One region of the Kitasatospora sp. NPDC097605 genome, then DNA from elsewhere that is predicted to be linked to it. Evidence: riboswitches for the same ligand, from Rfam matches in the RefSeq annotation. Region 1 holds a riboswitch; each other region holds the start of a gene.
What was found. Region 1 has a riboswitch for cobalamin ahead of cobN (cobaltochelatase subunit CobN). Riboswitches for the same ligand answer to the same signal wherever they lie in the genome.
Positions count from the first base shown of each region.

Region 2: linked by a shared signal. The riboswitch ahead of metE (5-methyltetrahydropteroyltriglutamate--homocysteine S-methyltransferase) and the one ahead of cobN (cobaltochelatase subunit CobN) in region 1 are both predicted to bind cobalamin.
Region 3: linked by a shared signal. The riboswitch ahead of ABTX81_RS22265 (cobalamin biosynthesis protein) and the one ahead of cobN (cobaltochelatase subunit CobN) in region 1 are both predicted to bind cobalamin.

Region 1 covers NZ_JBEOSF010000006.1:114,197-117,461, reverse strand. Annotated here, with positions in the region: gene cobN (cobaltochelatase subunit CobN) at 1-1,648, opposite strand, end outside; cobalamin riboswitch at 1,741-1,906, opposite strand; gene ABTX81_RS09380 (ferredoxin-like domain-containing protein) at 2,015-3,238, shown strand; gene ABTX81_RS09375 (precorrin-8X methylmutase) at 3,235-3,265, shown strand, end outside.
Region 2 covers NZ_JBEOSF010000010.1:64,719-67,983, forward strand. Annotated here, with positions in the region: gene metE (5-methyltetrahydropteroyltriglutamate--homocysteine S-methyltransferase) at 1-1,407, opposite strand, end outside; cobalamin riboswitch at 1,556-1,792, opposite strand; gene ABTX81_RS14030 (TetR/AcrR family transcriptional regulator) at 1,873-2,577, shown strand; gene ABTX81_RS14035 (amidohydrolase) at 2,618-3,265, opposite strand, start outside.
Region 3 covers NZ_JBEOSF010000019.1:83,537-86,801, forward strand. Annotated here, with positions in the region: gene ABTX81_RS22260 (cobyric acid synthase) at 1-659, opposite strand, end outside; gene ABTX81_RS22265 (cobalamin biosynthesis protein) at 656-1,642, opposite strand; cobalamin riboswitch at 1,693-1,854, opposite strand; gene ABTX81_RS22270 (alpha/beta hydrolase family protein) at 2,065-3,180, shown strand.

The sequences.
Region 1 (3,265 bases):
GCACGGCGTCCGGGCCGCACTCGGCGGACAGCGCGGCGGTCTTGCCGGGCAGCCACTCCAGGTTGCCGTGCTTGCCGAGGTGGACCACGGCGTGCGCGCCGAAGCCGCCGTCGGCCTCGGCGGCGGCGATCCAGCGGTAGGCGGCCAGGTAGTGGTGGGACGGCGGGAGGTCCGGGTCGTGGTAGATCGCGACCGGGTTCTCGCCGAAGCCGCGCGGCGGCTGGATGAGCACCAGCAGGTTCCCGGAGCGGATCGCGGCGAGCACGATGTCGCCGTCGGGGTTCTGCGAGCGGTCGACGTACAGCTCGCCGGGGGCCGGGCCCCAGTGCTCCTCGACCCGGGCGCGCAGGCCCTCGGGCAGGGTGGCGTACCAGCGGCGGTAGTCGGCGGCCGGGATGCGCACGGGGTTGCGGGCCAGCTGGTCCTCGGTCAGCCAGTCCTGGTCGTAGCCGCCGGCGGCGATCAGGGCGTGGATCAGGGCGTCGCCCTCGTGGCCGTCATCGGTGTCGGTGTCCAGACCGGGCAGGCCCTCGCCCAGGTCCATGCCCTCCGCGCGCAGCGCGGTCAGCAGCCGGATCGCGCTGGCCGGGGTGTCCAGGCCGACGGCGTTGCCGACCCGGGCGTGCTTGGTCGGGTACGCGGACAGCACCAGGGCGAGCCGGCGCTCGGCGGCCGGGACGTGCCGCAGCCGGGCGTGCGCGACGGCGACGCCGGCCACCCGGGCGGCGCGCTCCCCGTCGGCGGCGTAGACGGTCAGGCCGTCCTCGTCCAGCTCCTTGAAGGAGAACGGGACGGTGATCAGCCGGCCGTCGAACTCGGGCACCGCGACCTGGGTGGCGGTGTCCAGCGGGGACAGGCCGTCGTCGCTGGCCTCCCACTGGGCGCGCGACCAGGTCAGGCAGAGCGCCTGGAGGATCGGGCGGTCCAGCGCGGCGAGCGCGCCGGCGTCCCAGGCCTCCTCGTCGCCGCCGGCCTGCGCGTCGGCCGGGCGGGTGCCGCCGGCGGCGAGCACCGTGGTGACGATCGCGTCGGCCTCGCCGAGGGCGGCCAGCAGCTCCGGCTCGGCGCCGCGCAGCGAGGCGCAGTAGTACGCCCGGGCCCGGGCGCCCTGGTCCTCGATCGCCCGGCAGAGGGTCTCCACGAACGCGGTGTTGCCGCTCATGTGCTGGGCGCGGTAGTAGAGCACCGCGACGGTCGGGCCCTCCTCCGTCCGGGCCGCGCGCTCCAGCGGGCCCCAGGCCGGGGCGGAGGCGGGCGGGGCGAAGCCGTGGCCGGTGAGCAGCACGGTGTCGGAGAGGAAGGCGCCGAGCTCGGCGAGGTTGGCCGCGCCGCCGTGCGCCAGGTAGGCGTGCGCCTCGGCGGCGATGCCGGCCGGGACGGTGGACAGCTCCATCAGCTGGGCGTCGGGGGCCTGCTCACCGGTCAGCACGACCACCGGGCGGGGGCCGGCGAGCAGCGCGTCCAGGCCCTCCTGCCAGGCGCGGCGGCCGCCGAGCAGGCGGACCACGACCAGCTCGGTGCCCTCCAGCAGGGCGGGCAGCTCCTCGGGCGTCAACCGGGCGGGGTTGCCCAGCCGGTAGCGGACCGGCCCCTCGGAGGCGCGGGCGCTCAGCAGGTCGGTGTCGGACGTCGACAGCAGCAGAATCATGCGAAGGCCCTCCCGGCCTTGTCGGTGGACGAGACCGCGAGAGCGGGCATGCGACGGCGCATGGCTTTCAAGCCTTCCTCGGGGTCCGCGCCCCGGGCCGGTGGAGGACGGCAGGAGTTCCTGGCTCCCGCGTTCCACCGGAAGGCCCGGTGAACCGCGGTCACAGTGGCGGGACCGCACCGGGTTCGCACCGGTTTCCTCCCCTGCGCCGTCGCTGGCGTCGGACGGTCCGCGGGGACCGTCCGCCAGCATCGTACGGGGTACGGCCGGGCCGGGGGAGTGCAGGTGACGGGGGCGCCGGGCGGGGCCGGGGATGTGAGCGACGGTACGGCGGCAACCCATCGGATCATCTGTATGCTCGCCGCCATGCCTCCCGAACCCGACGCCGCCGCGCCGGGCGCCGCCGTGCCCGACCGGGCGCGTCCGGACGCCTGCCCCGGGGCCCTTCGTCTGCACACCGCCGACGACGGCGCCCTGGCCCGGGTCCGGCTGCCCGGCGGACTGCTGACGGCCGCTCAGGCCCTCGCGCTGGCCGACGCGGCGGGCGAACTCGGCGACGGCCGACTGGAGATCACCTCGCGCGGCAACGTCCAGCTGCGCGGCCTGGCGCCGGACGGCGGCGGCGAACTCGGCGGGCGGCTGCGCGCCGCCGGCCTGCTGCCCTCCGACACCCACGAGCGGGTCCGCAACATCGTCGCCTCGCCCGTCCCCGCCACCGGCCGCGGCGTGGTGCGGGGCTGGGCGCGCTCGCTCGACCGGTCCCTGTGCGCCGCCCCTTGGGCGACCGGCCTGTCCGGCAAGTTCCTGTTCGCGCTGGACGACGGCGACGGCGACGTCGCCGCGCTGGACGCCGATGTGACATTGATCGCAGGCCCGGAGGGCACCGCCCTGCTGCGCCTCGGCCGGGCCGCCACCGTGCGGCCGGTGCCCGCCGACCAGGCGCCCTGCGCGGCCCTGGAGGCCGCCCGGGAGTTCCTGGAGGCGCAGCGCGCCGCCGGGGTGCGGGCCTGGCACCTGCGCGAGGTGCCCGACCTGCTGCCGCCCGGTCAGCTCCCGATGCCGGTGCTGTCCGGGACCCGCCCGCCGCTGGGCGCGCTGCCCGGTGGCGGACTGCACGTCGGCCCGCGCTTCGGTGTGGCCACGGCCGGGCAGTGGCGGACCCTGGCCGACGCCGCCGAGGGCGAGCTGCGGCTCACCCCGTGGCGCGCCGTGGTGCTGCCCGACGCGCCGGCCGGACGGCTGGCGGGGCTGGCGGCGGCCGGCTTCCGGACCGCCGCCGGGACGGCTTGGGACGGCGCGAGCGCCTGTACCGGGCTGCCGGGCTGCGCGAAGTCGCCGGCCGACGTCCGGGCCGACGCGGCCCGGGCGCTGGACGGCGTCCCGGCGGGCCCCGGCGGCCTGCCGGTGCACTGGTCGGGCTGCGAGCGCCGCTGCGGCCACCCCGCCGGACGGCGGGTGGACGTGCTGGCGACCGGGCAGGGGTACCGGGTGGCGGTCGAAGGCGGGCCGCCGGGGCGGGAGACCGCCGTGGAAGTGACGAACGAGGAGATGGCCGCGGCGGTCGCCGCGGCCCGGAGGACCACCACGTGATCGAGTACGAGAAGGACGGCGCGTCCA
Region 2 (3,265 bases), on a different contig from region 1:
GGCGTCGATCCGGCCCGCGCCCAGGTCGGCGCGGGCGGTCCGCAGTTCGGTGGTCTGCGGGAAGGAGCCGATCGTGGTGGTGGGGAGCAGCGGCAGGCCGAGGCGGGCGCGCTGGGCGCGGGCGCGCTCGGGGTAGGGCTGGGTGCGGCGGGCGTCGTCGGCGGTGACGGCGGCGGTGCGGGCGCGCACGGCGGGGTCGCGGGTGATCGGGGAGGTGGCGCGGGAGGCCAGGTCGGCGCGGTTGGCGGCGAGTTCGCCCGCGATCGCGGCGGTGCCCTCGCGCAGGCCGCGGGCGAGCAGGGCGGCCTCCTCGGCCTTCTGACGGGCGAAGGCGAGCCAGCGGGCGATCTGCGGGTCGAGGTCGCGTTCGGCGGTGACGTCGATCGGCACGTGCAGCAGGGAGCAGGACGGCGCCACGTCCACCCGGCCGGCCAGGCCGAGCAGGGTGGCCAGGGTCGCCAGCGACCGCTCCAGGTTGTTGATCCAGATGTTGCGGCCGTCGACGACGCCGGCGACCAGGCGCTTGCCGGGCAGTCCGCCGGCGGCGGCGAGGTCGTCCAGGTTGGCGGCGGCCGGTCCGGTGAAGTCCAGCGCCAAGCCCTCCACGGGAGCCTTCGCCAGCACCGGAAGCGCCTCGCCGAGGCGGTCGAAGTAGCTCGCCACCAGCAGCTTCGGCCGGTCGGTGAGGGCGCCGAGGTCCCGGTAGGCGCGGGCGGCGGCGTTCAGTCCGGCCGGGGTGCGGTCCTGGACGAGGGCGGGCTCGTCGAGCTGCACCCACTCGGCGCCGGCCGCGCGCAGGTCGGCGAGGAGTTCGGCGTAGACCGGCAGCAGCCGGTCCAGCAGGGTGAGCGGCTGGAAGTCCTCCGCCGCCCCGGGCGCGGGCTTGGCCAGCAGCAGGTAGGTGACCGGGCCGACCAGCACCGGGCGGGCCGCGTGGCCGGCGGCGAGGGCCTCGGTCAGTTCACCGACGGCCTTGCCGGAGTTCGCGGTGAAGGCGGTGCCGGGGCCCAACTCCGGGACGAGGTAGTGGTAGTTGGTGTCGAACCACTTGGTCATCTCCAGCGGCGCGGCGTCCTGGGTGCCGCGCGCCATGGCGAAGTAGCCGTCCAGCGGGTCGGCGTCGACGGCGGCCCGGTGCCGGGCGGGGACCGCGCCGACGGCGACGGTGGTGTCGAGCACGTGGTCGTAGAGCGAGAAATCGCCGGTGGGGACCTCACGGACACCGGCCTCGGCGAGCCGGCGCCAGTTCTCCCGGCGCAGTCCGGCGGCCGTGGTGAGCAGCGCCTCGGCCGTGACCGTGCCCTTCCAGTAGCCCTCGACGGCCTTCTTGAGTTCCCGGTCCCGGCCCTGCCGGGGGTAGCCGTGGACGGTGGCCAGGGTGGCCGCGGCTGCGGACGTCGCTGTCAAGGGACTCTCCTTCGCGAGTCTTGCTCCTCAAGTGCCCGGTGACGGGACGAGGACGCGAAGGGAGGACGGACCGGACGGACGCCCGTACGGCTCCGCCAGGTCTGCACGCCGACCCGCCCACGAGGTCACCGGAAGCCGCGTGCGATCGGTCGCGCGCGGACAGCGGGCAGGTCTTCGGACTCGCGGGCACGCCCACCCTGTGAAGGGCGGACACCTACTGGCCGTCGCTTCCCAGACCCGACCGGGCCCAGTGCGTATGACGGCGGTCGTTCCCGCTCACCGCTGCGGGGCAGTCCCGGACTGGCCGATTGAAAGGCGTCACCGGGTTCCCTCTTACGACGCGCCTGCCTGGAGGACAGGGCGAACCAGCTGCACCGCCAGCCTAGACGCAGAACGGCGGCCCCGTCACGGATTTCCGCCGACAGCCCCTGTGCTACGTCAAGGGCGTTGACGTAGCCTTCCCGGGTGAGCGAACGCGTAGTGCCCGAACCCCAGCGACGCCGCCGGCGGCCCACCAAGCAGGGGGTGGTGCTCTCCCACGAACTGATCGTCGACACGGCGCTGCGGCTGGTCGGGCAGCACGGCGCGGAGGCGCTCACCGTGCGCAGGCTCGGCACCGCGCTCGGCGCCGACCCCAGCGCGGTCTACCGGTACTTCCACAGCGCGGACGATCTGCTGCTCGCCGTCGCCGAGGAGCTGATCGCCCGCGCCCAGCACGGCTGGCGGGCCACCGGCGACTGGCGGGCCGACCTGCGGGAGATCGGTCTGCGGATCCATGCGAGCTACCGGGCCCACCCGCAGGCCGCGCTGCTCGCCGCCCACCGCACCACCGGGCGCGCCCATGAGATCGCCGCCGTCGAGGCCATCCTCGGCGTGCTGCGCGACGCGGGCTTCCCCGACCCGGAGGCCGTGCGGATCTACCACGCGTTCGTCGACCAGAGCCTCGGCTTCGCCGTGCTGGACGCCGCCGCGCTCGCACTGCCGGCCGCCGCGCAGTCGGCGGACCTGCGGGTCTGGCACGCCGCGTACGGCCGGCTCGACGCCGCGGCCAATCCGCACATCGCCGCCACCGCGCACCTGCTCGCCGCCGACATGCGGCGCAGCGGCTACCCGTTCGCGCTGGAGCTGCTGCTGGACGCCGCCGAGGCCCGGCTGGCGGCGACGCGCTGAGCGCCGCCGCCGGCCGGCCGGCCCGGCTGCCGGCCTCGGATCAGTCGGCCCTGTGGACGAGTTCACCGCCGACGTAGGTCCGCAGCACCCGGGCGGCGGCGATCTCCTCGGGCGGGCCGGTGAGGATGTCGCGGTCGAGGACGACGAGGTCGGCGAGGTTGCCGGCGGCGAGGGTGCCGGCGTCGTCGTGGCCGTTCACGTGCGCGGAGCCGGCCGTGTAGGCGGCGATCGCGGAGGCCAGGTCGAGCCGCTGCTCGGGCAGGAACACCCGCTCGTCGACCGCGTCCGGCTCCCGGCGGTTGACCGCCACGTGCAGCCCGGCCAGCGGGTCCGGGCTGCTCACCGGCCAGTCGCTGCCCGCCGCGAGGGTGGCGCCCGCCCGCTGGAGCGCTCCGAACGGGTACTGCCGGGCGGCCCGCTCGGGGCCGAGGAACGGGATGGTCAGCTCGTCCATCTGCGGTTCGTGGGCCGCCCAGAGCGGCTGGATGTTGGCGATCGCGCCGAGCCTGGCGAAGCGCGGCAGGTCGTCCGGGTGGACCACCTGGAGGTGGGCGAGGTGGTGGCGGGTGTCGCGCCGGCCGTTGGCGGCGCGGGCGGCCTCGACGGCGTCCAGCGCCTCGCGCACCGCCCGGTCGCCCAGCGCGTGGAAGTGCACCTGGAAGCCCAGCGCGTCGAGTTCGGTGACGTG
Region 3 (3,265 bases), on a different contig from region 1:
ACCGGACGGCCGGTCAGCTCGCGCAGCATCTCCAGGCCCGGGGCGAGCAGCCGCGCGTCGCCGCGGAACTTGTTGACGAACCAGCCCGCCACATGCCGCTGGTCCTCCGCCGACAGCAGCGCCAGCGTCCCGTACATCGCCGCGAACACCCCGCCCCGGTCGATGTCGCCGACCACCACCACCGGCAGCCCGGCGGCGGTGGCCAGGCCCATGTTGGCGATGTCGCGGTCGCGCAGGTTGATCTCGGCGGGCGATCCCGCGCCCTCGCAGACCACCACGTCGAAGCGCCGGCGCAGGTCCGCCAGGCACTCCAGGGCGCGTTCCAGCAGCACCGGCTTGCGTTCGCGGTAGTCCAGCGCGCCGACCTCGGCGACCGGCCGGCCCAGCAGCACCACCTGGCTGCGGCCGTCGGCGCCGGGCTTGAGCAGCACCGGGTTCATCGCCGCCTCCGGCTCCACCCGGGCCGCCTGCGCCTGCATCGCCTGCGCGCGGCCGATCTCGGCGCCGTCGGCGGTGACGAAGGAGTTCAGCGACATGTTCTGCGCTTTGAACGGCGCGACCGCGACACCCTGCCGGGCCAGCCAGCGGCAGATGCCCGCGGTGACCACGCTCTTGCCCGCGTCCGAGGTCGTCCCGGCGACCAGCAACGCCCTGCTCATGACCCACTCCTCCGCATCCCGCCCAGGGCCGCCCGGAGCAGCAGGTGCCCGGCGACCGTCGTACCCAGGGCCAGCGCGCCCACCCGCCGGGAGAGCACGCAGGCCCGTTCGATGTCGTCCACCCCGACCGGCCGCAGCTCCCCGCCCAGCACGGGACGGTCCTCCACCCGCGCGCCGTACCGCAGCGTCCCACCGAGCCGCACGCCCACCGCACCGGCGAAGGCCGACTCGGCCTGACCGGCGTTCGGGCTGGGGTGCGCCGAGCCGTCGCGCCGCCAGACCCGCCAGGCGGTGCGCGGTTCGGGGGCGGCGGCGACCGCCAGCAGCGCGGTCAGCCGCGCGCCCGGCCAGCCGGCCACGTCGTCCAGCCGCGCCGAGGCCCAGCCGAACCGGGCGTAGCGGGGCGAGCGGTGACCGACCATCGCGTCCAGGGTGTTCACCGCGCGGAACGCCAGCAGGCCCGGCGTGCCCGCGAGACCGCCCCAGACCAGGGCGTTGACCACGGCGTCGGCGGTGTTCTCGGCCACCGACTCGACGACCGCGCGGGCCAGCTGCTGCTCGTCCAGGGCGCTCGGGTCGCGTCCGCACAGGTGCGGCAGCCGCTCCCGTGCCGCCGTCAGGTCGCCGGCCGCCAGCGCGCGGCCGACGGTGCGGGCCTCCCGGGTCAGCGAGGTGCCGCCGAGCACCGTCCAGGTCGCGGCGGCGGCCAGGGCGGCCCGGCCGAGCGGACGGCGGGTCAGCAGCCGGTCGGCGGCGAGCGCGCCGGCCGCGACGGTGCCCACGGTCAGGGCGGTGAAGGCGGTGCCGGCGGCGCGGTGGTCGCGCCAGAGCAGGCGCTCCAGCCGGCCGGCGGCGGAGCCGAAGCCGGCCACCGGGTGGCCGCGGCGCGGGTCGGCGAACCGGGCGTCGGCCAGGTACCCGACGAGGGCGCCCGCGGCGAAGGCGGCGGCCCGGATCGGCGGGCGCACGGCAGGGCGCAGCATCGTGCGTGTCCTCACTCAGGGTCCGCGCCCTGGATCGACGTACCGGGGGCGAGAGTCTCCTGGCTTCCGGGTCGAACGCACACCCCGGGCCTTCCAGCGGCTTCTGACGGCCCGCCGTGGCGTGTTCCGGTCGTGCTCCCCGGTGACAGTGGCGGGACCGCGCCGGACTCGCACCGGCTTCCTCTGCATGCCTCCGTATTGGCTGAAGGATCCCATCACGGGCCCGAACCGGGAGTCAACCGAGGTCCTGGAGGGTGTTGGTCACACGCCGGGCCGCCCCGCCGCGCCCATGTGATTTTCCTCCCGGAACTACCCGGACGGCCGTGTCCTACTGGCTTCCCCCCGCCCGCGCGAGTGGACTGAGGGGTGGGTCCGGGCAGCGAGCCGGACACCGGGCAGACACCGAGCACCGGGGAGCGAGTATGCGTTGGGGAATCGCGGCCACCGTGGCGGCCGCCGCCGTCGGCACCGGGGCCGCCGTGCTGGTGATCGGCCGCCGGGCGTCCGAACGGATGGTCCGCCCGGCCGGGAGGGACCGCGTCCGGACCGGCCCGGTGATCGTCCGCGGCCTCGGTGCCGGGCGGGTCACCTTCACCCGCACCCCGGTCAGCGAGCGCCCGGGCCGCTGGGCCGTCGAGTGGGGCGAGGACGGCCACGCCGTCGTCGGGGAGGTCCTGGAGCGCGACGAGCGGGACGTCACCCGCCGGCTGGTCCGGGCCGACGCCGGCACCCTCACCCCCGGCACCGAGGTCCGCTTCACCCCGCGCGTCCACCTCGGCGACCCGGGCCGGGCGCTCGGCCTGCCGTTCGCCGAGACCGCCGTCGAGGGCGAGCTGGGCGCGCTGCCCGCCTGGCGGCTGGACGGCAAGCGCGGCACCTGGGTGGTCCTGGTGCACGGCCCCGACGCCGACCGGGCGCAGAGCCTGCCGGTGCTGCCCGAGCTGCGGCGCCTCGGCCTGCCCGCGCTCGTCGTCACCTACCGCGGCGACGCCGGCGCCCCCGCCTCCCCGGACGGCCTCGGCCACTTCGGCGAGACGGAGTGGCGCGACGTCGAGGCGGCGGTGCGGACCGCGCTGGACGCCGGCGCGGGCCGGGTCGTGCTCTACGGCTGGTCGCTCGGCGCCACGATGGCCCTGCACACCGCCGCCCGCTCGGACCTCGCCCCCGCGATCAGCAGCCTGGTGCTGGACTCGCCGGTGCTGGACTGGCCGGCCACCGCCCGCCGGGACGCCGCCCGGGCCGGCTTCCGGGGCGCGGCCGCCGAACTCGGCGCGCTCGCCGCCGAGGGCCGCACCGGCGTGGATCTGGCCGACTTCGCCCGCCTCGCCGAGGGCGCCGACCTGCGGGTGCCCACCCTGGTGCTGCACGGCCCCGACGACCCGGTGGCCCCGTTCGCCGCCGCCGAGCGGCTCGCCCACGGCCGCCCGGACGTCGTCAACCTCCAGGCCTTCCCCGGGGGTGATCACGCGGCCCTCTGGAACACCGATCCGGACCGCTACGCGGAGACCCTGCGCCGCTGGCTCACGCCGTTCTGCTGACCCCCTCAGCCCCCCCTGGGTCCGGAATCCCGGGGCGCACCCGTTCCAAGTGGCATGAACCCGCCACAAAGATCAAGCCAGTCGG